2 linked regions of the Nordella sp. HKS 07 genome follow. The protein of the gene in region 1 interacts with the protein of each later gene in a pairwise test. Links are inferred from orthologs where the notes say so. Each region holds a gene or a part of one and is shown in the gene's direction. Other genes may lie near its edges. The genes, in order: secG and secA.

The links.
Region 2: the proteins of secG (region 1) and secA interact in binary tests that used the Escherichia coli proteins (3 or more experiments, as listed by UniProt). The link is inferred for Nordella sp. HKS 07 from one-to-one orthologs.

The regions. Positions count from the first base shown.
Region 1 is NZ_CP049258.1:5,826,735-5,842,199, forward strand. Bases 4,102-6,863 are described here. They hold secG (preprotein translocase subunit SecG), read left to right. Parts: upstream 4,102-5,162; coding sequence 5,163-5,564; downstream 5,565-6,863. Other genes in these bases: G5V57_RS27440 (helix-turn-helix transcriptional regulator), read left to right, coding at 4,102-4,932; G5V57_RS27450 (CTP synthase), read left to right, coding at 5,649-6,863. Outside these bases: trpE (anthranilate synthase component I), read right to left, coding at 1-167; G5V57_RS27425 (peptidylprolyl isomerase), read right to left, coding at 207-2,096; tpiA (triose-phosphate isomerase), read left to right, coding at 2,219-2,956; G5V57_RS27435 (LysE family translocator), read right to left, coding at 2,960-3,580; more of G5V57_RS27440, read left to right, coding at 3,745-4,101; more of G5V57_RS27450, read left to right, coding at 6,864-7,277; G5V57_RS27455 (SDR family oxidoreductase), read right to left, coding at 7,287-7,979; G5V57_RS27460 (GH1 family beta-glucosidase), read right to left, coding at 8,028-9,437; G5V57_RS27465 (amino acid ABC transporter permease), read right to left, coding at 9,418-11,049; G5V57_RS27470 (transporter substrate-binding domain-containing protein), read right to left, coding at 11,118-11,864; G5V57_RS27475 (LacI family DNA-binding transcriptional regulator), read right to left, coding at 11,899-12,963; G5V57_RS27480 (DUF3772 domain-containing protein), read left to right, coding at 13,097-15,465. UniProt on the Escherichia coli protein: Subunit of the protein translocation channel SecYEG. Overexpression of some hybrid proteins has been thought to jam the protein secretion apparatus resulting in cell death; while this may be true it also results in FtsH-mediated degradation of SecY.
Region 2 is NZ_CP049258.1:1,010,273-1,026,247, forward strand. What follows is about bases 6,264-9,535. They hold secA (preprotein translocase subunit SecA), read left to right. Parts: upstream 6,264-6,605; coding sequence 6,606-9,335; downstream 9,336-9,535. Other genes in these bases: G5V57_RS04915 (outer membrane protein), read left to right, coding at 9,472-9,535. In the rest of the region: G5V57_RS04870 (carbon-nitrogen hydrolase family protein), read right to left, coding at 1-669; grxC (glutaredoxin 3), read right to left, coding at 666-926; G5V57_RS04880 (ComF family protein), read right to left, coding at 960-1,733; G5V57_RS04885 (methyltransferase domain-containing protein), read left to right, coding at 1,784-2,656; G5V57_RS04890 (2-keto-4-pentenoate hydratase), read right to left, coding at 2,653-3,435; G5V57_RS04895 ((deoxy)nucleoside triphosphate pyrophosphohydrolase), read right to left, coding at 3,447-3,848; bifunctional glutamate N-acetyltransferase/amino-acid acetyltransferase ArgJ, read right to left, coding at 3,848-5,089; G5V57_RS04905 (peptidylprolyl isomerase), read right to left, coding at 5,231-6,220; more of G5V57_RS04915, read left to right, coding at 9,536-10,182; G5V57_RS04920 (SMR family transporter), read right to left, coding at 10,246-10,590; G5V57_RS04925 (TetR/AcrR family transcriptional regulator), read right to left, coding at 10,587-11,255; G5V57_RS04935 (multicopper oxidase family protein), read right to left, coding at 13,095-14,570; G5V57_RS04940 (Flp family type IVb pilin), read left to right, coding at 14,819-14,992; G5V57_RS04945 (hypothetical protein), read right to left, coding at 14,994-15,236; G5V57_RS04950 (murein L,D-transpeptidase family protein), read right to left, coding at 15,233-15,664; G5V57_RS04955 (acetyl-CoA carboxylase carboxyltransferase subunit alpha), read right to left, coding at 15,757-15,975. UniProt on the Escherichia coli protein: Required for protein export, interacts with the SecYEG preprotein conducting channel.

The DNA.
Region 1 (15,465 bases):
CCGCCTTCGACCGATTCGAGCAGGAACGAATAGCGCGCATTGCGTGCGAGCTTGAGCATGGCCGAGACGGGGGTTTCGAGATCCGCGACGAGGCGGGTGGCGAGAATCTGGGCTTCGCCAGACTCATAGACGCGACGGAATACGTCGAAATCGGGTGAGACTTTCATAGGAGTAGACCAAGATGAGTGTGCCTTCAGGATTTGAGATCAGTTAGCGTTCGCGCCCGTGACCTGTCGCCACATATTCTCGTCTACATAGACACCGAGTTCGTTCTGGAGATCGGCGACATAGCTCGCCGCCAGATTGTTACCGGCGCCATCGCTCAGTGCCTTGGCGATGGTCTTGGCTTCTTCCGAAGTGGGATCGTAAGTCGGGATGAGGACGGCCTGCGACTGCATGACCTTGGCGCCCTTGCCGTCGCCCTCCGGCGCAAAGGCAAAGCCGTTCTCGGGAACCGAGAAAAGGGCTGCGACCGCGTCGGCACCGAACTCGTTCGTCGTTTCGTTGCGCTTGAGGCCCTGGACCGTCTTGATCTCGGCCTTGGCTTCGCCGGCGAGCGCTTCAAGCGTCACGCCGTTGCGGGCGCGCTCGACCATCTGCTTGGCCTTTTCGAGCGCCACTTCGCGCAGCTTCTGCGCCTTCCAGGCGGTCTCGACCTCGGCCTTGACAGTGTCGAAGGGCTTGATGGCGGAAGGCGTCACTTCGCGCACCTCATACCAGACATAGCCGCCCGACGGCGTCGTCAGCGCGTCGTTCTCGACGCCGGTGTCGCTCTCGAAGGCCTGCTTCAGGACATTCTCCTTGAACGGCACTTCGACTTCCTTGCCGTCCTTGCCCTGGCCCTGGACATCGACCGGGGACGTCACGGTAAGCGGCAGGTTGACGTCCTTGGCGATCTCCTCGAACGGTTTCTGCTGAGCGCGCGCGTCCTCGATCGCATCATAGGTGGTCTGGACTTCGCTGCGCGCCTTTTCGAGCTGCAGGCGCTGGGTGAGCTCGGCTTTGACCTCATCGAGCGTCGACTGCTTCTCGGGCGTGATTTTCGTCACCTTGAGGAGGACGACCGACAGCTTGCCCTGGACCGGATCGCTCACCTGGTCCTGCGCGAGGCCGAAGGCGGCGTCCGCAATGAGCGTGTCGAGGACCTTGTCCTTGCTGACTTCGCCCAGCGAGGCATCGGTGTCGGTGAGCCCGCGCTCCTTGGCGATGGCCATGAAGTCGGTGCCGGCGGCGATGCGCTCCTTGGCCTTCTTAGCTTCCTCGATCGAGGGGAAGGGGATCTGCAGGATGGTGCGCAGCTCCGGCTTGAAATAATCGCCCTTGAACCTGTCATAGGCCGCGGTGAGCTCGTCGTCGCTTATCTTGATGGTCGGCGCCAGATCCTCCGGATCGGCCTTGATGACGGCGATCACGCGGTATTCGGGCGCCGTGAACTGGGCGCTGTTCTTCTCCCAGAATGTCTTTAGATCCTGCTCGGTGGGCGTCGGAACGTCCTGGTCCTGCGGGCGCAGAACGAAATAGCGCGCATCGCGCTGCTCATTGCGATGGCGGTAGGCGGCTTCCTTGAGCGCATTGGGCGGCGTGAAGTTCCAGGTCGCGGTGTCGCCGACGGCGCTTCTGAGGAAGCGCGCGCGCTCGCCGGCGACGTATCCCGCTTCGGTCAGGCCGTTCTGGCGCAGGAGTTCGGCGAAGCGGGCCGGATCGAAGACGCCTTGCGAATTGTGAAAGGCGGGGTTTGTCTTGGCGAGTTCGACGATCTGGGCATCCGAGATGGCGAGCTTCATCTTGCTCGCTTCGCCATCGAGGGCGGCGGTACGAATCATGTCGTTGAGAACGGCGCGGTCGAGGCCGAGGAGGCGGGCCTGCTCCGGCGTGATGGTCCGGCCCGTCTGCCGCTGATAGTTCTGCAGCCAGTTTCGATAGGCCTCGGTGAATTCGACCCCGGAAATCTCCTGGTCGCCGACTGTCGCCAGCGCCGACGTAGCCCGGAAGGTGAAAACGTCAGCGATGCCCCAGACGCCGAAGCTCAGGACCAGCAGACCCATGAGCACCTTGGCCATCCAGCTCTTGGCGCCGCTTCTCATTCTATCGAGCATCAATTCACCTTCTCAAAAATGCTCCCGTTGGAGCGGCGCGCATAATAGGGATGAGGATCAACCCTCGCAAGCGCCGCTTGGCTCTGCTAGTAGGATTTGAGAATCTCGGGTAGGGGACTGATATGGCTCAGAAATCACCAAAACCGCTGGTCGCCGGTAACTGGAAGATGAACGGCACGACCGCCGCCCTGAAGGAAGCCCGGCTCCTGGCCGGCATGCTGAAGGACGTGCGCCTGAAATGCGAAGTCATGATCTGCCCGCCGGCGACCCTCATCACCAGCATCAAGTCGGTGGTCAAGGGCGCCAAAATCAGGCTCGGCGGCCAGGACTGCCATTGGCATGCGCATGGCGCCCACACCGGCGACATTTCCTCTGAAATGCTCGAGGATGCCGGCTGCAGCGCGGTGATCGTCGGCCATTCCGAGCGCCGCGCCGATCACGGCGAAAGCGACGAGACGGTAAGGCTTAAGGCGGAAGCGGCCTACAGGGCCGGCCTCACCGCCATTATCTGCATCGGCGAGACGCTCGATGAGCGCAAGGCCGGCCGCACCCTCGAGGTGATCGCGCGCCAGCTGAAGGGATCCTTGCCGATGAATGCGGTCCCCACCAATACCGTCGTCGCCTATGAGCCGGTCTGGGCCATCGGCACCGGCCTTACCCCCACCGTCGAGCAAGTGGCGGAAGTCCATGCCTCGATCCGCGCCAAGACCGATCCGGCTCTGCGCATCCTTTATGGCGGTTCCGTCAAGCCCGGCAACGCCGCCGAGCTGATGGCGGTCGCCAATGTCAATGGCGCGCTGGTCGGCGGCGCGAGTCTCAAGGCCGCCGACTTCATCGGCATCATCAAGGCCTATACATAAATTTCAGAAGGATTGGACGGCGAGCAGCACGCCCAGGCCGATCAGGATCGAGCCCGAGGCCGTGAACAGCACACGGTTGCCGCGCGGCTGAGCAAAGAGGCGGCCGCGGGCCAGCGCGGCGAGGCCGACGGCGCCGAGATCGGCGAACGACAGCGCCAGATTGACGATCACGCCGAGCGCCAGAAATTGCAGGCCGACCGGCCAGGCGGCCGCGGGATCGACGAATTGCGGAAGAAAGGCCACGAAGAACAGCGCCGTCTTGGGATTTAGTATCTCGACGACGATGCTTTCCCGGAAGGCGGCCTTGCCTGAGGAAGCCGCTTCGGCTTGCGGGCCGGCGGTTCCTGATAGCATCCGCAAGCCGAGCCAGACCAGATAAGCGGCGCCGGCCAGCTTCAAGGCGACATAGAGGCCGGGAAAATGTGTCAGGACCGCAGCAAGTCCGATGGAAGCGGCGATGATGTGGGCATAGCATCCGATATGGATGCCGAGCGCCGCCATGATGCCCGCCCGGCTGCCAAATGCCATGGTCTGCGCCGTCATATAAAGGATCGCAGGGCCCGGCATGACCGCGAACAGCAAAGTGGCGAAGAGAAACGGCAACAAATGTTCGATGGGCGGCATGATGACCTCTCCAGAGAGTCGCCGCTATCGCAGCTTCCGGAAAGGCGCACCTCCTTCAAACAGAGGAGGAGAGTGTTGAGGAACATCGCTTTCTAGCGATCAGGATAACTGAATAGTTAAGCTCTGGCCCTATGCAGCGGTGAGACGACATTTATGATCGCCGCATGAAGAGCAAGGCCCTCTCTCCAAAAATTATCGAGCGTAAGAATAACTCGCCATCCGTCGAGGAGATTTCGACGGTCATCGGCCTCATTTATGATTGCGCGCTCGATCCGGCACGCTGGGACAGGGCGCTCGCGGCCTTGACCCAGTTGTTCAACTGCCATGGCGCGCTGCTCGTGATGTTCGATCTCGCGCAAGGCCGCGCCGTCTTCTCGAAGTCGCTCAATATTTCTCCGTACTGGCTCATTGAGCTCGACCGCCATGCCGCCGAGCTCGCCTCGTGGAAGCGGCTCTATTACGCGCCGGACTGGTCGATCGACGAACCGCAGGCCAATTCGCGCAACGTCCCGGCCGCCGTTCTCGCGGCCTCACCCGTCAACGCCGAGTGGAACGCGCCGCAGGACCTCGTCGACACGCTGCAACTGGTGCTGATGCGCTCGCCGACCCGGCATGCCCAGCTCGCCATGAGCCGGCACCGCGAAATGGGCATCATCACCGAGCGCGAAATGGCGCTTGGCCGATTGCTGCTCCCTCATATCAGGCGCGCCGCGATGATCGGCGATGTGATTGACCTCAAGACGGTGGAGTGCGAACGCGCGCATCAGGCGCTCGATGCCCTGATGGCCGGCGTCGTGATGACCGACAAGCGGGGGCTTATCCTCAGCTCCAACAAGGCCGCCGAGACGATGCTGAGGCAGGGCCGGCCCATTCATGCGGCGGGCGGCATGATCCGGACCGAGGATCCGGCGTCGTCCCTGAAGCTCATTGCGGCCATCGCGCAGGCCGGCGACCGTGTGATCGGCGCGGACAGCAAGGCGAGGGCGGTTCGGCTGACCCGCGCTGGCGACCCTCCGATGCTGGCTCATATTCTGCCGCTGGAAGAGGGCGATGTCCGCTCCAGGCTGCATCCCGGCGCCAAGGTCGCGATCTTCATCGGCCCAGTGTCGGCGGCGGCGCATGGGGCGGAGGCCATGTCGGTCGCCTATGACCTGTCGCCGATGGAGACGCGCTTGCTCGACGGCCTGCTGCAAGGACAGAAGCTCGCGGAAGCCGCAGAAAGGCTCGGTATCGCCGAGACGACGGCGCGCACCCATCTCGGCAACATATTTGGCAAAACCGGGGTGTCGCGCCAGAGCGATTTCATCCGGCTCGCCACCGAAATGGCCTCGGCGATCACGCTTCAGAATTGATCCTCATGCGGCGCGCCGGAAAACGGAAGCCGTTGGGCCGGGCGGACCGTCCGTCCGGCGTTTCAAGAGATGAGATGAGTGTTTCAGTATAACTCTTTGAATTGTAGGGGGTATCCATATTTGGCTGCGGCCCTGGCAGGATCGAATGATGGCGCGTCTTGCCGAAGGGTTGCCTCGCTCCCATATCCGCGCTAGACGCTGCCACCGAATTTCGAAATCGGACCCTCCAGATGCAAACCGTCCTCCTAGTCGTTCATCTCATCATCGCCTTGGCCCTGATCGGCGTCGTGCTTCTTCAGCGTTCCGAAGGTGGTGCCCTCGGGATCGGCGGCGGCGGCGGTGCCGGCTCGCTCTTCTCGGCGCGCGGCGTCGGCAATACGCTGACCCGCACCACGGCCATTCTGGCGGTCATCTTCTTCATGACCTCGATCGGCCTGACATTGCTCTCGGGCCGCACCGGCGGTGGATCGCTCTTCAATTCCCCGGCGACCCAGCAAAACCAGGGCCAGTCGGCGCCGACCGGGTCGGGTGGGAGCGTCCTGCCGACGCTGCCGCCGGCGGGTCAGAATCAGAATCAGCAAGGTGGTGGCTCGGGTGGCACCGGGCAGCCGCAGGTTCCTGTTTCACAGTAGTTTGTTTCACAGCTTTCCACAGAAGCCCGGACCTCAGAAATCCGGGCTTCGAATCGTATGGATGAGAGGTTAGATTAGGGGCCCATGGCGCGGTACATCTTCATCACCGGCGGCGTGGTCTCCTCCCTCGGCAAGGGTCTGGCTTCGGCAGCGCTCGGCGCTCTCCTTCAGGCGCGCGGATTTTCCGTGCGCCTGCGCAAGCTCGATCCCTATCTCAATGTCGATCCGGGGACCATGAGCCCCTATCAGCACGGCGAAGTTTTCGTCACCGATGACGGTGCCGAGACTGACCTTGATCTCGGCCACTATGAGCGCTTCACCGGACGCTCGGCGAACCGGCAGGACAATATCACTACCGGGCGCATCTATCAGGACATCATCGCCAAGGAACGCCGCGGCGACTATCTGGGCGCCACCGTCCAGGTCATTCCGCATGTGACGGATGCCATCAAGGAATTCGTCACCACCGGCAATGAGGGCTATGACTTCGTCCTCGTCGAGATCGGCGGCACGGTCGGCGACATCGAGGGCCTGCCGTTCTTCGAGGCCATCCGCCAGCTCAGCAACGAGCTGCCGCGCGGCCAGACGATCTTCATCCACCTGACGCTCTTGCCCTTCATCCCGACGGCCGGCGAGCTCAAGACCAAGCCGACCCAGCATTCGGTGAAGGAACTGCGCTCGATCGGCATCCAGCCTGATATCCTGCTGTGCCGCGCCGACCGCGAGATCCCGGTCAACGAGCGGCGCAAGATCGCACTCTTCTGCAATGTCCGCCCCTCGGCGGTGATCCAGGCGCTCGACGTGAAGAGCATCTACGATGTTCCGCGCGCCTATCATGCCGAAGGGCTCGACAAGGAAGTGTTGGACGCGTTCGGCATCACCACCGTTCCCGAGCCTGATCTCACGCGCTGGAAGACGGTGATGGACCGCATCACCCATCCGGAAGGCGAGGTGAAGATCGCGGTGGTCGGCAAATATACGGGCCTCCTCGACGCATACAAGTCGCTGAACGAAGCGCTCGTCCATGGCGGCGTGGCCAATAAGGTCAAGGTCAAGCTCGAATGGATCGAATCCGAGATATTCGAGAAGGAGGATCCCGCGCCCTATCTCGAAGGCGTTCATGGCATATTGGTGCCGGGCGGCTTCGGTGAGCGGGGCTCGGAAGGCAAGATCAAGGCGGCCAGGTTCGCGCGTACCCGCAAGGTGCCCTATTTCGGCATCTGCTTCGGCATGCAGATGGCCTGCATCGAGGCGGCGCGCAGCCTGTGCGGCATCGGCAACGCAAGCTCCACCGAATTCGGAGCGACGAGCGAGCCGGTGGTCGGCACGATGACCGAATGGATGAAGGGCAACGAGCTCGAGATCCGACGGGCAGGGGGCGATCTCGGCGGCACGATGCGACTCGGCGCCTACGAGGCGACGCTGAAGGGTGGCAGCAAGATCGCCGACATCTATGGCGACACCCGCATTTCCGAGCGCCATCGCCACCGCTACGAGGTGAACACGGCCTATCGCGAAAGACTGGAGAAGGCGGGAATGCTGTTCTCCGGCATGTCGCCCGACGGGCTGTTGCCGGAAACCATCGAATATCCGGACCATCCCTGGTTCATCGGCGTGCAGTATCACCCGGAGCTCAAATCCAGGCCCTTCGAGCCGCACCCGCTGTTTGCCTCCTTCATCGCCGCCGCGGTCGAGCAGAGCCGCCTGGTCTAGGAGAGCTGCCTACCAGCCTATCCTGCTGCCGTCGAAACTGCGGAATGAGCCGTTGTTACCGGGGGCAGCGGCGTCGATGACCGCGCGAAGACCCTGGGCGCTTTCCGTCACTGGCAGATCGGCTTGAGGCCCGCCCATGTCGGTCTTCACCCAGCCCGGATGCAGTGCCAGGAAGATGAGCCGGTAATCGAAGGCGAGCTTGGCCGTGGCGATATTGAGCGCCGCCTTGGAGCAGCGATAGGCGTAGTCGCCGTCGGCATCGAGGCCCTCGGCTACCGAGCCGGCGCGGCTGCTGATATTGGCGACGATGCGACGCCGCCCGCGTTCAAGATGCGGCCGGAAGGCCTTCACCATAAGAAGTGGCCCCAACGTATTGATGCGGAGGGTGGTGAGGAAATCGTCTGTGGACAGAGTGTCAAGGCCGCCGGTGTCGCCGCGCCGGGCGGCGTTGTTGATGAGAACATCAACAGGCTGTGCCGCGAGATCAGTGGCGAGGGCTTCAATGCTTTCCGCTTCTCCGGTATCGAGTGTCTTCCAGGTAACAGAGCCGGCGAGGGCGGGCGCGTCAGCGGGCCTTCGGTTGCAGGCGAGGACACGGTGACCGGCGTCGGCATATTGCCGTGTGAGCTCAAGGCCCAGGCCTCGATTGGCGCCGGTAACAAGGATCGTCATCGGATGTCCATTCTCGAGATTGCGCGTCATGGCCGATCCACAATGTTCCAGAGCAATCGATTTTTTACCGCAAGGCTTTCAGGCGGCCGGCTTGGCGCTCTGGCTGGCTGAAGAATTGCGGGCGATCGCGGCATAGACATGGCCGCTGAATTTGATGCGCCGCGTCTGGTCGGCAAAGTCGACATGCACGATGCCGAAGGGCGTCGAATAGCCATAGGCCCATTCGAAATTGTCCATCAGCGTCCAGGCGAAATAACCCTTCACCGGTACGCCGCGGCGCATGGCGCGCGCCATATAGTCGAGATGATCGATATGATACTCGGCGCGCAGGACATCGTGGATGGCGCCGTCTGGCGTCACGCGCTCGGCCGTCGTGGCAAAGCCGTTCTCGGAGATGTAGATTGCCTTGGGTCCATATTGCTCATGCACATAGACGAGTATGTCCTCGATCGACTCCGGCCAGACTTCGTACTTCACCGCCGAGTAGCGCCCGGGCGGATTGACACGCTCGAAATTCAAGGGCGGCAGCTCCGAGCCCGCCGCCATGATCGAGCGGCGATAGATGTTCACGCCCAGATAATCGAGGGGAGCGGCGATGATCTCACTATCGCCGGCGCGGATCTCGGGCAGCATACCGCCGCAAAGATCGAGCATCGTCTCAGGGTAACGGCCCTTGAACAGCGCATCGAGGAACCAGCGGTTCTGCGCGGCCTCGAAGCGCCCGGCGGCGGCGACGTCGGCCGCCTTGTCGGATGCCGGTATCACCGTGTTGAGGTCGAGCACGATGCCGATATCCGCCCCCTCCACATTGGCGCGGATCGCCGGCACAGCCAGACCATGGGCGAGCAAGGCGTGATGACTGGCGCTTAAGCCCCCTTTGGCGCCATCCTTCAGGCCGGGCGCGTCCTCGCCGGTCGCGTACCCGCTCCAGCAGAAGGTCCAGGGTTCGTTCAGGGTCGTCCATTGCTGGACACGGTCGGTCAGCGCACGGCTCACCAGATCGGCATAGTCGGCGAAGCGATGCGACGTCTCGCGGCTGTACCAGCCGCCTCTGTCCTGCAACGCCTGTGGCAGATCCCAGTGATAGAGGGTCAGGAAGGGCTCGATGCCGGACTCGGTAAGGCCGTCGATCAGCCGCTTGTAGAAATCGAGGCCGGCCGCGTTGATCTTGCCTGCGCCATCCGGCTGGATGCGCGGCCAGGCGAGCGAAAAGCGATAGGCGCCGAGGCCCAGTTCGCGCATGAGCCGGATGTCTTCCGGCCACCGGCGATAGTGGTCGCAGGCGACGTCGCCGGTGCTGTCATCGACGATGACACCGGTCTGGCGGGTGAAGCGGTCCCAGATGCTTTCGCCCTTGCCGTCGGCTTTGGGCGCGCCCTCGATCTGATAGGCGGCGGTGGCGGCGCCGAAGACGAAGGGGCCCGGCACATGCAGGGACCGCGCGCGCGCCATCAGCCGTTCCATGTCCTCAGCGGTGTTTGACATCATATTTCCTCTCGATGGATGTGATCAGGCTCGCGGCGGCGAGGGTGAGCAGCACATAGAAGATCGCCGCGGAATTATAGGGCGCGAAGGGCAGGAAGCTCGCCGACTGGAATTCGCGCATGCGCTGGGTGATGTCGCGGATCGACAGGATCGACAGCAGCGACGTGTCCTTCAGAATGGCGATGAATTCATTGCCGAGCGGCGGGATGATGACGCGGAAGGCCTGCGGAATGATGACCAGCCGCGCCGTGGTCCAGCGGCTCAATCCAAGGCTGCGCGCCGCCTCGATCTGGCCCGGCGGCACCGCCTTGAGGCCGGCCCGGAATATTTCGGCAAGATAGGCGAAATAAGCGAGCGCCATGGCGGCGATGCCGCGCATGAGATTGGGCGGATCGATGAAGCCGCCCGTCCCCTCCTTGAGGGCGCCGCTGAGCGGCAGTCCGACATAGAGGACAACGACCAGCATGGGGATGCCGCGCAAGATGTCGATGATGAATTCAGCGCCGATCGAGAGCGGGTGGCGCTGATGCAGCAGGCCGCCGAATGTGAGAAGCGCGGTGACGATTGCCGCGATGGCGAAAGCCGTGCCGGCGGATTTGTTGTGGTCGGGAAGCGAGGCAGTCTGCCAGAATGCGGCACTGTCCGATGTGAGCGCTTGTGAAGGCACGAGGGCGGCGCTCACATCCTGGGCTTGCGCTACGGCCTTGAGCGCCGCCTCGGCGGTGGCGAAGGTCTTGAGCGGCAGCTCGTCGACCTCCGGTGCGCCGGGGAATTGCGCGAAGCGCACGGCATCGATGAGGCTGCGCGGCGTGTTCTGGATGACCGCCACTTTTCCGGTCAGCGTGCCGGCGAGGGTATAGGGAATAGCAGGCTGCAGGAATTGCCAGGCGGCACCGGCGGCGAACAGCGCCGCGATAGCCGGAAAGACGAGGAAGCTGCGCCTCACCAGCTGGAGCTGGAGCAGCATGACCCAGCAGAGGCCAAGCAGGATCGCCAGGATATAAGCGAGGATTGCGGCGCGGATCGAGGTCGCGAGCCCGGCTGCGAAGCCCAGATAGGCGAAGAGCAGGAGATAGAGGAGGCCGGCGCCGTTGATGGCCGCGAGTCCCCAGAGGGCGATGCGACGCAACCGCTCTGGCGCGCGGCTGAAGAAGAAGGCGAAGCCGGCGAACGACAGGAGGGCATAGGCGAGGCAACTTGTCCGCGCAATCTGGGCGACGGCGGCCAGAGTCGCTTCAGTCAGGCGGCGCGGTGTCTCGCCCTTGATCACGAGATCGGAGGTGAAGGGGTCGACGCTGTTGGCGACGATGGAAGCGATGAAAGGCAGCGCCGTCGTGGTGACGGTGAGCCAGGCAGCTAGGGCGAGATTGAGCCCGGCCAGGATGAGGCTCATTTGCGGCCGCGATCGATACCAATGGAGCGCGGCCAAACCCGAGGCGAAGGCCGCCAGCAGCAGGACAAAGCCCGGCAGCAGAAGCGAAGAACCATGCTCGATACCGAGAATGGCGGCAAGCGAGCGGCGGTAGTCGGGAGAGGCGGCGAAGATATAGATGATGAAGGGCAGCGCCGAGAGGATGATGAGGTTGCTCGGCCGCAGTCTTTTCAGGAACCGCATGATGTTTCCCCCGGGACCACGGTCACTTCAGGCCTCATCGGCCTGAAGTGATGGGCTGACCGTATTCGTTACTTCAGGCCCCAATATTTCTCGATGAGCTGGGCCAGGGTGCCGTCGTCCTTGATCGCCTGCAGGCCTTCATTGAAGGAGGCGACATGTTCGTCGCCCTTGCGGAAGACGAGGCCCAGGGGATCGGACTGCAGGTCCTTGATGCCGACCACGAGTTCGCCGGCGAACTCCTTCTCATAAGCCTGACCATTGGCGCCGTTGATGACGACGCCGTCGACGTCCTTGTTCTTCAGGGCAAGGATGGCGGCGCTGAACGTGTCATAGGCGGCGACCTTGTCCTTGCCGACCAGGGTCTCGGCGAGCTGCGCATCGGTCGTGTTCGCCTGGGCGGAAAGCTTCTTTCCCTTGCTTTTGAAATCCTCGACGGTGAGGGCCTGATCGGCGACGCGCACGAGAATGGCCTGGCTGTTGACGATATAAGGATCAGTGAAATCCATCGCCTTCTTGCGTTCATCGGTGATCGAGACGCCTGACGCAACCAGATCGAAGTTGCCCTGATCGAGTGCCGCGAAGATGCCATCCCAGCCGGTGGTGACGAATTCGGCCTTGCAATTGAGCTTGGCGCAGATGGCGTTCACCACGTCGACGTCGAAGCCGACGATCTGGCCCGTCGCCTGGTCGACATACTCCATGGGCGGCGATGTCGTGTCGGAGCCCACCTTGAGCGTCTTGCCGCTGAGGTCGCCGGCTTGGGCGGGGCCGGCCAGCAGCAGGGCTGCGAAGGCGGCAAGCAAATATTTTATCATGACGTTTCCTCTCTGTTGCTCTTGTGCCACCGGCTCACGGCCGGACGAGCTTGTTAGCCTGCCGGACGACGAGGTCCGGCTGGTAGATTTCCTGCAGCGCCGCCGGTTCTTCGCCGGCGATGCGACGCAGGAAAAATTCTCCGAGCTTGCGGCCAAGCCGCTCGATCGGCAGATAGAAGGTGGTCAAAGGCGGGGAGAAATAGGCGCTGACATTGATGTCGTCATAGGCGATGACATCGACATCACGTCCCGCCGCAAGGCCCAGTTCCGATAACCCTGCGAGCACGCCGAGCGTGGTCGCTTCGTTGACGCAGATGAAACCCGTCGGCGGATCAGGCAGATGGCCGAGGCGCAAGGCGCTCTCCTTGCCGAAGCGGGGGCTGAGGCCGCCCATGGCCATGAGATCATCGCAGGGCGCGAGGCCCGCCTGGAGGAATGCCCGACGGAAGCCGTCAATGCGGTCCAGGGCATAGGAAAGCCGGCTGTCGGGATTGATGAGAGCGATGCGCTGGTGGCCGCCGGCGATCAGGCGCTGTGTCGCGGCATGCGCGGCCCAGTCATTGTCGACATCGACATGTGCATAGGTCACGGGCTTGCGGCAGCGGCCCAGCGCCACGAAGGGGAAGTTGCGCTCGACCAGGAAGTCGATGCGCGGGTCGTCCGCGCGGATGCCGGAGAAGATGAGTCCGTCGGCAAGACCGGTTTCCACAATGCGCTGGGCGACGATGCGCCCATCATCGGCGTCACGGATGACATGCACAGCGATATTGTAGGGTGAACCTTCGAGCGCCTGGCTGATGCCGCTGAGGATCTGGGTATATTCGACACCGTCCCATTCGAAGCCTTCGGCAACGATGACCGGCATCAGCACGGCGGCCTGAAAGGTCCTGCCGGCGCGCAGAGATACGCCGCGCATATTGGCCTGGTAGCCGACCTTGAGGGCGGCCTCGCGAATGCGCTCCTTGGTCTCGGCCGTGACCACGGGGGAATCCCGGAGCGCCTTGGAAATGGTGGCGATCGAGTAGCCGGTGGCCTGCGCCAGGGTCTTTACCGTGGGGCGCTGGCCAGCGGCTTGCGACTGCGGTTTTCTGGTGTTCATCTCCGACCTTCGACCCGGCTCGCGATTGAGATTATATCCGAATAAAATCGATTTCAATAAGGAGTTTTATCAAATGTGCCGTGAGGACGCGCGCCGTCTGGCGTAACGCGCCGGGCAGCGGTACAACCGCGCCATGAGTCTGATCGATCTCCGCTTCCGCTATGCCGTGGCTGTATTCTGCGGTTTCCTCGTCTTCACGCTGCAGGCACTTGCCTTCGATCAGGCCATTCTGGGCCAGGCCGAGCGGGCGGCGGTATCGCTCAAGCAGGATTTGACCCGCATCCAGAACGAGCTATCGCTGCCGACGCTCACCTCCGACCAGCTCACCGATTTCCGCCGCCAGCTCGACGATGTCCGCGCCACATCGGTGCGCCAGTCCGAGAGCCTGAGAGGACCGCTTGTCGAGGTCGACCAGCAACTCAAGAGCATCGGGCCAGCTCCCGCCGACGGCACGAGCGAGCCGTCGGCCATCGCCGACCGGCGCACGGAATTGCAGAGTAGTCTGAATCGGATCAAGGCGGCGCAGGCGCAGCTCGATCTCGTCACCGTCGAGGCCGACCAGCAGATCGCCCGCGTCGCGCAATTGCAGCGCGATCAGTTTTTCAGCCGCCTGTTGGAGCGCACGGGATCAGTTCTATCACCGTCCTTCTGGTATGACGGTCTCACCGGCTCCGCGACTTTCTTCTCCAGGCTCAGCCAGCTTCTCGTCAACTGGTGGAAAGAAATCTCGCAGACCGGCGACCTCAGCGTCCTCTTTATCGTGCCGCTGATTCTGGGCGGGCTGGTCGTTCTCTATCACCAGATTCGACGTTGGTTCATGCGCCGCTTCGGCAGCAGCCTGTTCGTGCGCAGCAGACCCCCGGACGACACCGATCGCCTGTGGCGCATTGTGCGCGGCGCCGTTTTTGCTGGTCTCTCCATCCTGGCTCTGTTCATCGCGTTTTACCTGAGCTTCGGTGCGGCCGGATTCTTGACCCCGCGGTTTGCCCAGTTCGTCTCGGCTTTTTCCGATCTGTTGATCACACCGGCGATCTTCGGCACGCTCGTCTACCGGATGGCGGCGCCGATCAACCCGGCCTACAGGGTGCTCAATCTCGATGACAAGGCGGCGGGTCGTTTCGCGTTTCTGACGACGCTTGCGGTCGTGCTCTCGGTGTTGAAGGACTCTTTTACTGAGATAGCTGCCGTCCTCTATCTGCCGTCCACCTTCATGGCGGCGCAGGGGGCGTCGGTCGCCATTGGCCTTATCGTCGTCATAGCGGCTATCCTCTTCATTGCCCGCAACCAGGAAGGATTGCCGAAGACCGCGCATGACGGGGCGATCTATTTTACCTGGGCAAGAAAGTTCGGACCGCCGATCTGGCTCCTGCTGCTTGTCGCCACGGTCGCCCTCTGTCTCGGTTATATCGCGCTGGCCGGATTCATCGCCGAGCAGATCGTCGACACTTCGCTCCTGATCGTCACCTTGCTGCTCGTCCATCACCTGACCGACGCGCTGGTGGTGTCGGGTCTCGATAGCGGCTCGAGCTTCGGCCAGTTCCTGCGCAGGATTACCGGGCTCGGCGAGCGCGGCGTCGCGCGCCTGAGCACGGTATTCCGCACCTTCATAGACCTGGCCCTCGTCCTCGTCGGCCTGCCGCTCCTGTTCTTGAACTGGACAGTCACCTGGGTCAGCTTCTCGAGCTTGCTCGACCGGGCCTTCGACACGTTCAAGGTCGGCAACATCAGCTTCTCGCTATCGAGCATAGCTCTCATCATCACCGTCCTGGTCTGCGGCTTCCTGCTCACCAAGATCGTGACCCGCTGGCTCAATGCCCGCGTTCTCTCTCAGACCCAGATCGACAGCGGCGTACGCGACTCGGTTGTGAAAGGCGCCAATTACGCCGGTTATGTCGCCGCAGCCGGCTTTGCGCTTTCTGCCGCGGGTCTAGATTTTTCAAATCTCGCCATCGTCGCCGGCGCACTAGGCGTCGGCATCGGTTTCGGTCTGCAGTCGATCGTCAACAATTTTCTATCCGGCCTCATTCTGCTGGCCGAGCGTCCGGTCAGGGCGGGTGATTGGGTCGACATCAAGGGCTCGGAAGGGATCATCAAGCAGATCAATGTTCGCTCGACCGAGATCGAGACCTTCGACAACTGCTCCATCATCGTGCCGAACTCGCTGCTCATCACCGAGCCGGTCAAGAACTGGACGCATCGCGACACGATCGGCCGTTTCGTGGTGACGGTGCCCGCTTCGGTGAGCGCCGACCCGGTCGAGGTCAGGGATATCATTCTCAAGGCGGCCAAGGATCACGCTTTGGTGCTCTATCATCCCGAGCCCACTGTCACGCTCCGCGACTTCGGCCAGAACGGCTACATATTCGACCTCAAGGCCTATGTCGGCGACATTACCAGCGGCGCCAGCGTGGCGAGCGACATCCGGTTCTCCATTCTCGCGGCCTTCCAGGAGAACGGCATTCAACTGCCGCGCGCCTTCGCCGATGTGAGGGTCGGTGAGTC
Region 2 (15,975 bases), 4.8 Mb from region 1 along the record:
CATGCCATAGGTCTCGCGGCCGCTTTCATGTATGCCGCCTTGCGCCGGAGCGAGGACAAAGCTGCTCGTCTCAATGGCCCGCGCGCGCAACAACACCTCCCAATGGGCCTCGCCGGTTACCTTGGTGAAGGCCGAGGGCACCGCCAGGATCTCGGCGCCCCTGCGCGCCAGCTCTCTATAGAGATGTGGAAATCTGACATCGTAACAAATGGTGAGGCCGAGCGTGGCGAAGGGCAGCGGCACTACCGGCACGTCATGGCCGGCTTCATAGGCAGCCGATTCCCTTAAGGTCAGGCCGTTCGGCAGGTCGACATCAAAGAGATGCACCTTATCATAACGGGCGGTGATCTCGCCCGCAGGCGAGAACAGCAGTGAGCGGTTGAGAAGCTTATGCCCCGGCCCTTTGAGCGCGAAGGAGCCGGCCAGCAGCCAGATCCGATGCTTCCGCGCAAGCTCGGCGAACGCCGCCACCGAAGCATCCTCATGCTCGGACCGGACCAACGCGCGCAGCCGGTCGCGATCCGTCTCCAGGATATTGGTCATTTCGGGCGTCGCGACGAAGCGCGCGCCCTGCCGCGCCGCTTCTTCGATCAAGGCGGAAGCCTCTGCGATGTTGCGCGCCATGTCCCGCCCGGAACGAAGCTGGATAAGTCCGGCCTTGAAGCTCATGCTCCGGCAAGCAGCGGATCGAGCTTGCCCTGCCGGTCGAGCGCGTGGAGTTCGTCGCTGCCGCCGACATGCGTCTCGCCGATGAAGATCTGCGGTACGGTGCGCCGGCCATTGGCCTTCACCATCATCTGTTGGCGCTCCTGTGCGTCGTAGCTGACGTCGATTTCCGAGAAATCGACATTCTTGCGCCGCAGCAAGGCCTTGGCCGAATGGCAGTAGGGGCAGAAGGGCGTCGTGTAGATGGTGACTTTCGGCATGGCCGTCACGATAAATGAGACAATGACTCTCCCCTAAATATGGAGATGCTTCGGCTTGGGCACAAGCGCGAAGGTCAGCACGTCCACCCGTCCCGCCCCCGCCTCCTTCAGCGCCCGGGCGCAAGCCTCGAGGGTGGCACCCGTGGTGCGGACATCATCGACGAGCACGAAGGGCTTGCCGACGATGTCGGGACGGTATTGCTCCGGCACCCGGAAGGCATTCTTGACGTTGCGCTGACGCTCCGCGAAATCAAGCCCGGTCTGCGCCTGGGTCCGCCGCCGCCGCTCCAGGAGATGCGGCTGGAACGGCTTCTGCGTGGCCTGGCAAAGATGGCGGGCGAGAATGGCCGACTGGTTGTAACGCCGGCGCCATAATCTCAGGCGATGCAGCGGCACCGGGATGACGGCGGCGGCATTGTGCAATATGTCGCCGCCGGCGCGCAGCATGAGCCGCGCCATGACGATCCCCGCCTCATGCCGGTCGCGATATTTGAGGGCATGCGCCAGAGCGCGCGCCGTCTCATCGAAGATGAGCGCGGCCCGCGCCTCGTCCCACGGCGGCGGATCGGCAAGTGCCGCGGCACTCACCGCCTCCGGGCCCGGGTCATAGGGGAAGGGTGTGCCGAGCCGCGGGCAGAAGGGCGCCTCGATGAAGGAAAGCCTCGCCCAGCAGTCGGCACAGAGAGCCGAGGCCTCGGCGACAGCACTCTGGCAGCCGAGGCATTGCGGCGGAATGAGCCAGTCGAGACTCCATTTGCCGAGGCGCGTGAAGCCCTCCGAAATCTGCGTGAGAGGCAAGGCGGCCATGCCGGATTGTAACATGGAATCCGGTCACCGCATGGACTAGGTTCCGCGCTATGAGCGGCGTGCCCCAGATCTTCGACAAGGCCCTGCGGCGGCGCCACTTGGCGCGCGCCGCCGGGAGCCGGCCGGCCTTCTATGCTCAGGCGCTTGCCGCCGAGGTGGAAAGCCGTCTCGGCCTCATTCTGCGCGACTTCCAGACGACGCTGATTTTCGGCCCCGGCGCCGGCGAGATCAGAACCGCCCTCGCCTGCCTTAAACGGCTGGGCGCCATCATCACCGCCGCCCCGGCGCCCGGGCCCGGCATCGATCTTGTCTTCGACGACGAGGCCGTGCCGCTCGCGCCGCAAAGCCTCGACTGCATCGTCAACGTGTTCAGCCTCAGCAGCGTCAACGACGTGCCGGGGAGCCTGACGCAATTTCGAAACGCACTGCGCCCCGACGGACTTTTCCTGGGCGGCGTGTTTGCCGGCCGCACTTTGAGCGAGCTGCGCGAGGCCTGGCTGGCCGCCGAGGCCGAGCTCACCGGCGGCGCCAGCCTGCGCGTGGCGCCTTTTGCCGATCTGCGCGATATCGGCAGCCTGATGCAGCGCGCCGGCTTCGCGCTGCCCGCCGTCGATCTCGATCAGACGACGGTCAGATACAAGAATGCGCTTTCGCTCATGCGCGAGATCAAGGCGCTGGGCTTCCAGCAATGCCTCACCGACCGCTCGCGCAAGCCCGTGAGCCCGGCCCTTCTCGCCCGCGCCGCCGCTATTTACGACGCGCGTTTCGCCGATGCCGACGGCCGCATCAGGGCGACCGTCGATGCCGCCTGGGCCATCGGCTGGGCGCCGCATTCGTCGCAGCAGCAGCCGCTGCGTCCGGGCAGCGCGAAGGCGCGCCTCGCCGATGCTCTCAAGACCACGGAAGTGAAGCTCAAGGATTAGGCTGAGACCGTCAGACTAACCTGGCCGAGCCCTTCGACCTCGATCATCACCATGTCGCCGGCGTTCAGCCATTTGGTTTCGACGAGGCTGCCCAGGAACACGAACTCGCCGCGCCGCAATCCTTCGCCGCGGGCGCTGCGCGCGTTGGCGAGCCACGCCAAGGCTTCCAACGGATGGCCCATGACCATGGCCCCGGTGCCGCGGCCGACTTCGCTGTCATTGATGCGCATGTGACCGGTGAGGCTGACGAGATCCAGGGCCTGCCAGCCGGTCACCGGCGATCCCAGCACGCAGCCCGCATTGAAGAAATTGTCGGCGATCAGCGTATGGACGCCGAGCGAACGGTAGTCGGCATAGCGGTCGTCGACGATCTCGATCCCCGCCATCGCCGCCCGCACATGGGACTCGACGGACTGGCGCGTATGATCCTGCCGCCGCGGCTCGATGTCCGTGCCGATCTCGACGACGATTTCACATTCGACGCCAAGTTTGCGATAGGAGGCGCGCGAGACCTGGCCCGCCTGGCTCAGTACGGTCCTGTCGAAGACCTGGCCCGCGCAGGGGCTGGCGATGCCGAGAAATTCCTGCATGACCGGCGTCGTACAGCCGATCTTGTGCCCGCTGATCCGGCCCAGCGCCTCGGCGAGGAGGCCATTCGCCTCGGCCTGAAGCGCATAGGCCTCGCGTTCCTCAACCGGCCGCTGACCGGGCTCCAATGTGACCGGAGCCAGCGATAGCCGCTGCCTCGCCAGGATTTCCGCCGCGCTCGATCGGGTCATGCCCGGGAAATCTAAAGCAGATCGATGAGATGGGGAATGAGCGGCAGATCGGCCGGCGGCATCGGATGCTCGCGCAGGCGATTGGGCCTGACCCATTTGAGTTCCTGGCCCTCGAGCGCCGTCACCGTGCCTTTCCAGCGCCGGCACACATAAAGCGGCATCAGCAGATGAAATTTCTCGTAAGCGTGGCTGGCGAAGGTGAGCGGCGCCAGGCAGGCCTCGGTGACATCGATGCCGAGCTCTTCCTTGAGCTCGCGGATCAGCGCCAGCTCCGGGCGCTCGCCGGCCTCGACCTTGCCGCCGGGAAACTCCCACAGGCCCGCCATCGACTTGCCTTCCGGCCGCTTGGCGATGAGCACGCGGCCATCGGCATCGACCAGCGCCACCGCGGCGACAAGGACCACCGCCGTCATCAGCTGCGATAGGAGCCGTTGATGTCGATATAGCGATGGGTCAGATCGCAGGTCCACACCGTGGCTCTTCCCTTGCCCACGCCGACATCCGTCTTGATGACGATCGAGCGGCCCTTCATATGCGGCATGATCTCCGCTTCGCGATAATCGGGCGCCTTCATGCCGTTCTTGGCGAGTTGCACGCCGCCGATCCAGATCTTCAGCTTGTCGCGGATCGCCTTCTCGCCGGATTTGCCGATCGCCATGACGATGCGGCCCCAATTGGCGTCCTCGCCGGCGATGGCCGTCTTGACCAGCGGCGAATTGGCGATGGCCATGCCGATCTTCCGCGCCGCCTTGTCGTTCTCCGCACCAGTGACGGTGATCTCGATGAGCTTCTCCGCCCCCTCGCCGTCCTTCACCACCTGCAGCGCCAGATCCTTGCACAGATCGTCGAGCGCGCGGCTGAAGTCCTTGAGGCGCGGATCGGCTTCCGACTTGAGGCCCTTGAGCGCCGGTCCGGCCTTGCCGGTGGCGAACATCAGAAGCGTATCCGATGTCGAGGTGTCGCCGTCGACCGTTATGCAATTGAAGCTCTGCGCAGCGCTCTTCGCCAGGAGCTTCTGCAGCAGGCGCGGCGGCAGCGCCGCATCGGTGAAGACGAAGGACAGCATCGTCGCCATGTCGGGCGCGATCATGCCCGAGCCCTTGGCGATGCCGTTGAGGGTGACGCTCACCCCGCCCAGGCGCGCCTTGCGGGTGGCGGCCTTGGGGAAAGTGTCGGTCGTCATGATCGCGCGCGCGGCTTCCGCCCAGGCATCTCCGCGCAAGGCGCCGAAGAGCTGCGGCAGGGCGTTCACGATTGGCGCCGGATTGAGCGGTTCGCCGATGACGCCGGTCGAGGCCTGGAAGATTTCCTGAGGCTTGCATCCGGCTTTGGCCGCCAGGGCCTTCGCCACCTGGGTCACGGTTTTCACCCCGGCGCTGCCGGTGAAGGCATTGGCGTTGCCGGAATTGACGATGAGGGCGCGGGCGGTGCCGCCTTTAAGCTTCTCGGCGCACCAGTCGACCGGGGCCGAGCGCGATTTGGAGGTGGTGAGAACGCCGGCAACCGAGGTTCCGGGCGCCACCAGCGCCAGCAGCACATCCGGGCGGTTCTTGTAGCGGATGCCCGTTTCGGCGACCGCGAAGGTGACGCCGTCCAGGGGAGGAAGCACTGGAAACTCCTCCGGCGCCAATGGCGACCGGACATTGCTAGCCATTCTTCCCCTCCCCCAAATCCTAGATCACGATGAGTTTGGACTGAGTCAATCCAAACTCATAAACGTGATCGATTCCAATAAATTAGCGCGGGATTCTTGCGAAAAACCGGTGCCCACTTTTTCGCATCCCGCGCTAAGCTCTTACTGCGGCGCCTGCATATCCGATTTGCCGCCGCCTGTCGCGGGCTCTTCGCCAGTGAGCGCCGGCGCGTCCGTGGCATCCGGCTGATCGCCCGCGGGGGCCTGGGCCCCACCCTGCTGCTTCTGGCTTAGCGCCTTCTGGCGCAGCTTGCGCGCCTCTTCGGCGAATTTCTGCAGGTCGGGATCCTTCAGTTCGACCTTCGACTGCAGCCTGAGGCTGATGATCTTCTCCTGCGTCTTCTTGCGCAGCAGAATATTGCGGATCGCCGTCTTCACCTGGTCATAGGGCTGAGCGCCGCCCATCTTGCGGTCTTCGAGCTTGATGATGTGCCAGCCGAAATCGGTCTTGACCGGCTGCGATATCTCGCCCGGCTTCAGCGCGAAGGCGGCCTTGGAGAATTCCGCCACCATTTCCGGGGCCGTGAAGTAGCCGAGATCGCCGCCATATTCCTTGGAGCCGTCGAGGCTGTACTGCTTGGCCAGGTCCTCGAACTTCTCGCCCTTCGCGAGGCGGGCCCGGATCTGCTTGGCTTCCTGTTCGCTGGCGACGAGGATATGCCGGGCCCGGACACGCTCGGTCTGCGCCACCTTGGCGGACTCGGTGTCATAGGCCTTCTTCATTTCGTCTTCGGTAACGGTCGGCACGATCGTCTGGGCGAAATAGGCATCGCGCAGGGCTTTCGCCTGATAGAGGGCGAGACGGCGCTTATATTCGTCCGAATCGGCGATGCCTTCCTTGACCGCGGCCTGGGCCAGGAGATGGCGCTCGACCAGATACTCGACGATATAGGGATAGCGCAGCTTCGGTGGGATGTCGGGCAGCTGGCCGAGAATGTCCTCTGCCGCCATCTCGACCTCGGAAACCTTGATTTCATGGCCATTGACGATGGCGACGGTCTTGTCTTCCTTCACTTCCTGCGCCATGGCCGGCGTCAGCAGCATGAAGGAAACCGCCGACAAGGCGGCGAATTTGGTCAAGTTCTGAATCATCAGCATCGCATTCCCATATGGGGTCTTGGCACCGGGCGGCGTCCCTGCCGCGATGGTAGCTCATTGGCGGCCAAATCCGGCAAGAATAAGCCGCCTCCAGGCCTCATTTTCCCTAATTCGTTGTAACGCGGCGCGGACAATGGTCGCATTATACGTCAACTTCAAGGGGGGATATGGAACAATTACCTCCTGTGACCTCGATGCAACGCATTGAAGTCCTTGGACAGACCGCCTACGTGGAGAAGGCCTATTCCAGCCTGGAGGCCGGCCCTCAATATTTCCTTTTCCGGCGCCCGGGCAATTGCCCGGAAGCCTCATTTTCATTAAAAGGCGGCCCCAGACTTGCGTCGGCGACAGCGCCCCGTTCCCGAAGGAAAGACTTAATATGCTAGGACTGCGTTCGATCGCGTCGCGGATATTCGGCTCCGCCAATGACCGCAAGGTCGGGAAATATGCCGCCCGCGTCGCCGAGATTAACGCTCTGGAAGCGAGCCTCACCGGCCTCTCGGACGAGGCGCTGCAAGCCCGGACCGCCGAATTCCGCGAGCAGCTGGCCAATGGCCGCTCGCTCGACGACCTGATGGCGCCCGCCTTCGCCACTGTGCGCGAGGCGGCCAAGCGCACGCTCGGGCAGCGCCATTTCGACGTCCAGCTCATCGGCGGCATGGTCCTGCATGAGGGCCGCATCGCCGAGATGAAGACCGGCGAAGGCAAGACCCTGGTCGCCACGCTCCCCGTCTATCTCAACGCGCTCACCTCCAAGGGTGTGCATGTGGTGACGGTCAACGACTATCTCGCCCGTCGCGACGCCCAGTGGATGGGCCAGATCTACAATTTCCTCGGCCTCAGCACCGGCTGCATCGTGCACGGCCTGTCCGACGCCGAACGCCGCCAGCAATATGCCGCCGACGTGACCTACGCCACCAACAACGAGCTTGGTTTCGACTATCTGCGCGACAACATGAAGTTCCATCTCGAGGAGATGGTGCAGCGCGGGCACAATTTCGCGATCGTCGACGAAGTGGACTCGATCCTCATCGACGAGGCACGCACGCCTCTGATCATCTCGGGCCCGATCGACGACAAGTCCGACCTTTACAACGCCGTCGACGTCTTCATTCCGCAGCTCGTCGCCGGCGACTACGAGCTCGACGAGAAGCAGCGCTCCGTGTCCCTGACCGAACAGGGCAACGAGCATATGGAACAGCTTCTCGGCGCCGCCGGGCTGCTCAAGGGCGAGAATTTCTACGACGCCGAGAACGTGACCTTCGTGCATCATGTCCAGCAGGCTTTGCGCGCCCACAAGATCTTCCAGCGCGACAAGGACTACATCGTCAAGGACAACCAGGTCATCATCATCGACGAATTCACCGGCCGCATGATGCCAGGACGGCGTTATTCTGACGGCCAGCACCAGGCGCTCGAGGCCAAGGAGCACGTCGCCATCCAGCCGGAGAACCAGACGCTCGCCTCGATCACCTTCCAGAACTATTTCCGCCTCTATGAGAAGCTCGCCGGCATGACCGGCACCGCCTCGACGGAAGCCGAGGAGTTCATGGACATCTACAAGCTCGACGTCATCGAAATTCCGACCAATGTCCCGGTCGGCCGCAAGGACGAGGACGACGAGGTCTACCGGACCGCCAAGGAAAAATACAAGGCCATCATCGAGGTCATCAAGGACGCCCGCGAGCGCAAACAGCCGATCCTCGTCGGCACGACGTCGATCGAGAAGTCGGAAATCCTCGCCGGCATGCTGAAGAGCATGAACGTTCCCCATAATGTGCTGAACGCCCGTTATCACGAGCAGGAAGCCCAGATCATCGGCCAGGCGGGCTATCCGGGCACTGTCACCATCGCCACCAACATGGCCGGCCGCGGCACCGACATCAAGCTCGGCGGCAACGCCGAGATGCGCATCGCCGCCGAGCTCGCGGACATGCCGCCCGGAGCTGAGCGAACGCAGCGCGAGGAGGCGATCCGCGCCGAGATCGAGCGCAACAAGGAAGAAGTGCTGAAGGCCGGCGGCCTTTTCGTCATCGGTACCGAGCGCCATGAGAGCCGGCGCATCGACAACCAGCTGCGCGGCCGCTCCGGTCGCCAGGGCGATCCCGGCCGCTCGCTGTTCTATCTGTCCCTCGATGACGACCTGATGCGCATCTTCGGCTCCGAGCGCATGGATTCGATGCTGCAGAAGCTCGGCCTCAAGGAGGACGAGGCGATCGTCCATCCATGGATCAACAAGGCGCTCGAAAAGGCCCAGCAGAAAGTCGAGGCGCGCAACTTCGACATCCGCAAGAACCTGCTGAAGTTCGACAATGTGATGAACGATCAGCGCAAGGTCATCTTCGAGCAGCGCATTGGCATCATGCGCGGCGAGGACGTTTCGGAGACCATCGACGACATGCGCCACCAGATCATCGACGATCAGGTCAAGCGCCACATTCCCGAGAACGCCTATGCCGAGCAATGGGACGCCGCGGGCCTGCGCGAGAAGCTGCGCGAAACCGTGGCCCTCGACCTGCCCGTCGATGAATGGGCGAAGGAGGAAGGCATCGCGGACGAGGAAATCCGCGAGCGCGTGATCAAGGCGGCGGACGAGTTCTATGCCCGGAAGCGCGAGACCTACACGCCGGAGATCATGAGCCAGGTCGAGAAGGCGGTTCTGCTGCAGACCCTCGATCATCTCTGGCGCGAGCATATCGTCACCGTCGAGCATCTGCGCCAGGTCATCCATCTGCGCGGCTACGGTCAGCGCGATCCCCTCAACGAATACAAGACCGAGGGCTTCACGCTGTTCGAGGCGATGATTGCCCGCCTGCGCGAGCTGACCACCGGCCAGATCATGCGCGTCGAGCTGCAGAGCCGGCCGTCGGACGACCTCCTCCCCGATGAGGACGACCTGCCGCCGATGCGGGCGCATCACATCGATGCGACCACCGGCCAGGACGATGTCGGCGAAGGATTCATCTTCGGCCAGGAAGCGCCGCGCAAGGCCAAGGGCGCCGCTGTCGATCCGCATGATCCCAGCACCTGGGGCAAGGTCGGCCGCAACGACGCCTGTCCCTGCGGCTCAGGCAAGAAATACAAACACTGCCACGGGGCTTACGCGTAATCAAAATATCAGCCGCCTGTCGAGACAACCTTAGGCGACATACTGCTCCCGCTGCGCAACCAGACATAGGTTACGCGCATGGTGCCAGCCATGATATGCATATGCGTTTCACTACGATAACTCTCAAGGGGCGGAAATGCTTAGACGTAATTCTCTCGCTGTCGCCATGCTTGGCCTCGTTGCCTTCGGTGGCATCGCTCATGCCGCTGATGTGTATGAACCGGCACCAAGCACATGGGGTGGCGCATATGTGGGCGTGATCGGCGGCTACAACTGGTCAAAAGGTTCTTTCAATGGCGATGGCGCATTCGCAAGCAGCGACAGCACCATTGATATGGATGGCTGGATGGTCGGTGGCCAGGTTGGCTACGACTTTATGGTCGGCAGCAATTTCGTGCTCGGTGCCGTTGCTGACATTTCATACGCTGACGTAGACGGAGACACTTGCGTCGCCGTGAATGGCTGCGATCGATCGGAAGATGCGTTTGCCTACGGCGAAATGAATTGGTTCGGCACGGTGCGGGCGAAAGCTGGTATCACGACTGGCGATGCTTTGATTTACGCGACAGGTGGTCTGGCCATTGCCGAGTTCAAGAGCCGCATTACCAATCTGCACAGTGATGCGACGCCGACGTTAAGCGATAGCCATACTCACACAGGCTGGGTGATCGGCGCTGGTATTGACTACAAGGTCATAGAGAACGTGTCGCTTGGCGTCGAGTATCTCTATGCCGACTTTGGTTCGGAGAAGTATGATTACGACCCGGCTATCGTGGGTGCGCCCGCTAGTGCTTCGGGCAGTGTGACGTCCAACATTGTGCGTGCGTCGATCAACTATCACTTCTGATAGTTCAGAAGAGCTAAGCAGATCGGGGGCGACCAATGAGCCGCCCCTTTTTCATTCGCTATCCTAATGCGAGACCGAGCCCGACAGGGTGTGGATGATGATCACGCCGGTAATGATGAAGCCGATGCCGATCAGAGCCGGCAGATCGAGCGCCTGGCGCAGCACGACGAAACCCACGGCGGAGACGAGCACGATACCGAGCCCGCTCCAGATCGCATAGGCGATACCGACCGGCATCACGCGCAAGGTGAAGGACAGGAGATAGAAGGCCAGCGCATAGGCCGCGACCGTGCCGAGGCTCGGCCACAGTCGGGTGAATTGCTGTGATGAGGCGAGCAATGTGGTTCCCACGACCTCGGCGGCGATGGCGATGAGCAGCGCGCCATAGGCGGCGAACAACGGATTCATGACGAAACTCTTTTTGTAGCGCTGATGAGACGATTGCGAAGATCGGCCCGGTTCGCCGGCCGCGCCTCCATGAAATCGGCAAGCCATACGCCATCGGCGGCATAGCGGATGACTTCCAGTTCAGGCGCGCCATCAGTTTGCCGATGCCGCTCGAGGCGGACGGCGAGCCACTTCGCCCACAGATCCCGCAGCCCCGGATCGGTGAGCATGGCGATACCCAGCACGGCGCAAGGGCTGTTCATACCGCTATCGCCCTGCCGGAACATCGCCTCGACATAGGCGCGGGAAAAGCAGCCATGGGTCTGATCGTCCGCCGCGATCTGTTCGTCGATCTCACGGTCGAGCATGGCCAGGAAATCCGTGAACATGGCCTCGACCAGCGCCTGCTTGGAGGGAAAATGATGCAGCAGCCCGCCCTTCGTGACACCCGCCGCAGTCGCAATTCCTTGCAGGCTCATATTAGCCAGACCTTCCTGGAGGGAGAGCCGGGCGGCCTGCTCCAGAAGCTGGCGGCGAACCTGGGTGGGATCCTTTTTGCGCTGGTGGGCGAGAGTCATAGAAAAACATACCATCTGGACGGTTTCTTTGTCCAGTGGAGTTCGGCGCGGTCGCAGATAAAGCTCTACATCCGAACCCCCGCAACATTGAAATGGAAGCTCCGGCAATCTGGAATGTGGCCTTGAGAAGTTCTTAAGGACAGGGAGCTGTCCACGAAACGCGCGGGATGGCTGCCAAGCGGTCCACCAGTTACCAAGCCCCTCACACCGTGTTGACATTCCGCAACACAATCCATGCGAGAAGATCGCCCCTGTACCCAGCCTCAAGCTTCGTAGGTGACGCGTCCGTCGCAGATCGTCACGACCGGCTTCAGCTGGTCGATCGTCTTGGGCGCCACTTTGTCGATATCGTCCGACAGGACGACGATATCGGCGAGGAGGCCGGGCGCGATGCGGCCCTTGCGGTCCTCCATGAATTCCGTCCAGGCGCCGTCGCGCGTATAGCCCGCCAGCGCATCGCCGAGCGACTGCTTCTGCTCCGGCAGGCCCGGTTTCCAGGCTTTCCGCGTCACCGCCGCATGGATGCCACGCAGCACATTGATGTCGGAGACCGGCCAGTCGCTGGCGAAGGCCAGCCGCGCCCCGGCGGCGCGCAAAGTCTGCCAAGCATAGGCGTAGGGCCAGCGCGCCTCGCCGATGAGGCCGAGCGTCGGTTCGAGCGGCAAACCCATCGTGCCCGGCGGATGCGGCGGCTGCATCGAGGCGACGACGCCGAGGCTCGCAAAGCGCGGTATGTCCCGCGGCAGCACCGTTTCGATATGCTCGATGCGATGGCGGCTGTCGCGCTTGCCATTGGCGATCGCCGCCGCCTCATAGCCGTTGAGCACCATGTTGACGGCGCCGTCACCGATCGCATGGACGGCGATCTGCAGGCCGCGCCGGTCCGCTTCGATGGCGATCTCGTTGAACTGATCGGCCGGGAACAGAGGATCGCCATTGGGCCGATCGGCATAGCCGGCGGCCATCACGGCGGTGCCCGAGTCAATGACGCCGTCCATGAACATCTTGACGAAGCCCGAGCGAAGCCGCTCCGAGCGGTAGCGCCGATGCATCTCACTCGCTTTGTCGAGATCCGAGAGCTTCATGAAATTCTTCATATGGAAGGGCACCCGCGCCCGGACCGGCAGGCCCTCCTGTGCGTCGATCTCAGCGAGGAGATCGAGTTGGTAGAAATTGCCGTCCATATTGTGGAAGCTGGTGATGCCGTGCCTGGCGCAATGGGCGAGCCCTCGCCGCATCGTTTCAAGGTCGTAGGCGCGCTCGGCGGCCGTCGGCGGGATACGCGGCTCGCCGCCCGTTTCAAGGCCGAGCCGCTCGCGTGTCTCGCCGCCGAGCGCGCGGACCGGTTCGATCGCCGCACCTTCGCGCAATTCGCCGCTGGCGAGTCCGTCCGGCCCCATCACGATCTCGCTGCCGACCGCCACGGCGCGGCCTTTCAGGATGCCGGCACGCTTGAGCGCTGCCGTATTGGCCCAGGCGGTATGATGGTCGGGCGAGAACATCACGAAGGGCCGGTCGGGAATAATGCGGTCGAGATGATGGCGGGTGACCGGCTCATCCTTCGACAGGATCGTGTAATCGGCGCCCTGCGCCACCAGTAGCTTCGCCTCCGGCCGCGACTACGCATAGTTGCGGGCCAGCTCGGACAGCCGCGCGAAACCCGAAACGCCGGTCAGATGCAGCATGTCTAGCTCGGCGGCGCCGGAGAAGATATGCATATGCGCTTCGATGAAGCCCGGCAGCACGCTTGCCCCTTGCGCATCGATCAGGCGGGTGCCTTTGTGCCTGAAGGCCTGGGCATCGGCAGCCGCGCCGGCAAAGAGTATCTCATTGCCGGCGATGGCCACGCAATCACAACGGGGTGTTCTATCGTCGAGGGTGAGCATGCGCGCATTGACGATGAGAATATCGGCCTGCTTCATGCCCACCCTCGATTTGTTATCGTCGTCAGGCGGCGTTCACATAAGCGACGGCACCCATCATGCCTGCATTCATATGATAGACATGGTGGCAGTGAAAAGCCCAGTTGCCCGGGTTATCCGCATCGAAAACGACCGTCACCATGGCGTTGGGCGGCACCAGCATGGTGTCGCGCATGGCGCCCTCGATCTTCTGGCCGTTGATGTTCACGACCTGGAAGTGGTGACCATGCAGATGCATCGGATGCGACATGGTGGTCATGTTATGCATCATGATGGCGATACGCTCGCCGTGCCTGACGGTGAACAGCGTGTCGTGCATCGACGCCTTGCCGTTCAGCCCCCAGACATAGTCCTTATCCCCACCGGTGAGCATCACCATTTCGGTGCGGGTGAGGGGTTCGGGCGCCAGCCCCTTCAGGGCCTTCAGCTTCAGCTCCATGGCGAGATCGAGCGCCGGCGCCATTGCGCCTTCCGCCGCGATCCTGGCGATCTGGCCGTCGCCCGCGACCAGGACGATCCCGGTCTGCTGCTGAGTGCCCTCGGGACGGAACAGGACAGGCCAAACGCCGCTTCCGCCAGGCAGAGAGATGCGGATATCGGCGCGCTGGGCGATGCCGAGCGGAAACACCTTCTCCTTGACGGGCTCGATCTCGTTGCCGTCGACGGCGATAAGCTCGCCTTCGAGCCCGCCGAGATCCACCCACATGTTGGAGGCCGCCGCACCATTGATGATGCGCAGCCGCACGCGCCCGCCCTTCTCGACCCGCACCACCTCCGGATCATCGAGGGTGCGGTCATTGGCGAGGAAGGCGTCGAAGGTGATGTCGTTGAGCATGGCACCCGCATCCGGGGCCGGCATCGCCATCTTGCTGTGATCCATGCCGCTCATATTGCCCATATTGCTGTGATCCATGCCGGCCATGCCGCTCATACCGCCGCCGCTATGGGTCGCATGATCACCGCCGCCCGATTTCAGCTCGGCGAGAATCTCCTCGGGCTCCCGGAACGTGAAATCATGCAGCAGTACGACATGCTCCTGCTCATCGGTTGCTACATCGGCGCGACTGCGCACGATCATCGGTGCGGCGAGAAGCTTCTGCTCCTGCAGTCCGACATGGGAATGCATCCAGTGGGTGCCGGCGCGCGGCTCGAAGTCATAGTCATAGCTCTCGTTGGGCTTGAGCGCGGGCTGCGACAGCACCGGCACGCCATCCTGCTCGGTCGGCGGCGTCTGGCCGTGCCAGTGAACCAGCGTCGGCTCGGAAAGCCGGTTGGTCAGGCGAAGACGGAGGGACTGGCCGGCATCGAAATTAAAACCCTGTTTACCTCGCGCCGCATCTAGGCTGAAAACCTTGGCCGCCTTGCCTTTGACCTCGATGACACGCGTGTCGACCGTCAGCTGGGTCTGGTCCTTGGCGGCGAAGGCGGCGCGGCTGAGCAGCGGAATAGCCGCCGTCGAGCTTAATCCGGCAATGAAATGGCGACGCGAAATCAAGGGCATAGTTGTATCCTGTTATCGTTTGGCGGGTTGCGGCATAGGGTTCAGAAATTAATTGGGGATTGCCATGTGGGAAGGTCCAGGGCGCGGCAGCGGAATCTCCGCATGGAACCGCAGCACGGGGTTCGACATTCTAACCAAACGGCAGGTTGTTGGCATTTGAACGCTTCCGTTAACCCGGGTTGAAATTCCCTCGATTAGGCTCCTCCTTCAATGAGATCACGGGGTCGGAGCACCGTATGCGATCGCCTATGAAAATGCTGGCGCGTTTCCTTAGGGAAGAAAGTGGCGCGACGGCCATAGAATATGGCCTCATCGCCTTTGCCATTTTCTTCGCGATCCTGGCCGCCGTGCAAGCCATCGGCGGTCAGCTCGCGGCCCTCTTCACTTTGCTGACCGAAGGTTTCACGACCGTCCAATCATAACCTATCCTTCAACGCTGTAGCGCTTGCCGACCAGCCGGACCGCTGGAACAACCTTTTCATTTTCGAACCGGTCATAGCCGGCTTTGAGGTCGCGCCAGAAATCAATCCAGCGTGACTGCGCGTGGCGCGCCAGATTGGCTTCGTTCATGCGGAACGGGAAGGCATGGACATCGACTTGCGGTTGGCCGCTGCGCAGCGCCGCCGCGACCAGCCCGTAGATATCGTCGACCGCGGGATCGGTCATCGCGTAGCAGCCGATCGAGCTGCAGCCGCCATGCACCATGAGATAGGAACCGGTTCGGCCATGCGCCCGAACGACAGATGATGCCGGCTGTTCGGATTGAGCTGTCCGCTCGCCACTTCATAGAAGCCCTCGGGTGCCTGCCTGTCGCCTTCTTTCAGCTTGGGCCCGAGATCGCCCGAGAAACGGCAGATCGGATAGGACTGGAACAGCCGCCAGCTCTTGTCGTCGCGCATCCATAGTTCGAGGACGGCCTCCTGCTTGAAGATGCGCAGGAAGACCGGCTGGCCTTCGCTCAGGCCCTTCTCAGCAAGTCGCTGCGGCAAGGTCCTTTGCGCCTCTTCGAGCGTCATGCGCTGGAACTGAGACAATAGTGCGTAGCCCGCCGCAAGGACGGCAATGAGGACAAGCACCAGCTTCGCGGCTCGCATCGGCAGAGCTTGACCGGCAATGACGGCGGAGTTTGGGCAGCGCAACGCGCGAAGCGGTTCTCGGATCAGCCGATCCCCAAGAGTATATTCGCTCAGAGATCCCGACCGATGGCCAGGAACTTGTCGCGGCGCTGCATCCGCAAGGCGTCCGCCGGCATCGCGGCGAAGGCGCGCAGCGAGCGCGTGATCGCATCATCGGCGGCCTGGAAGACCTGTTCGCGGCCGCGATGGGCGCCGCCCAGCGGTTCAGCGATGATGTCGTCGATGACGCCAAGCTTCTTCAGATCCTGCGCGGTGATGCGCATGGCGCT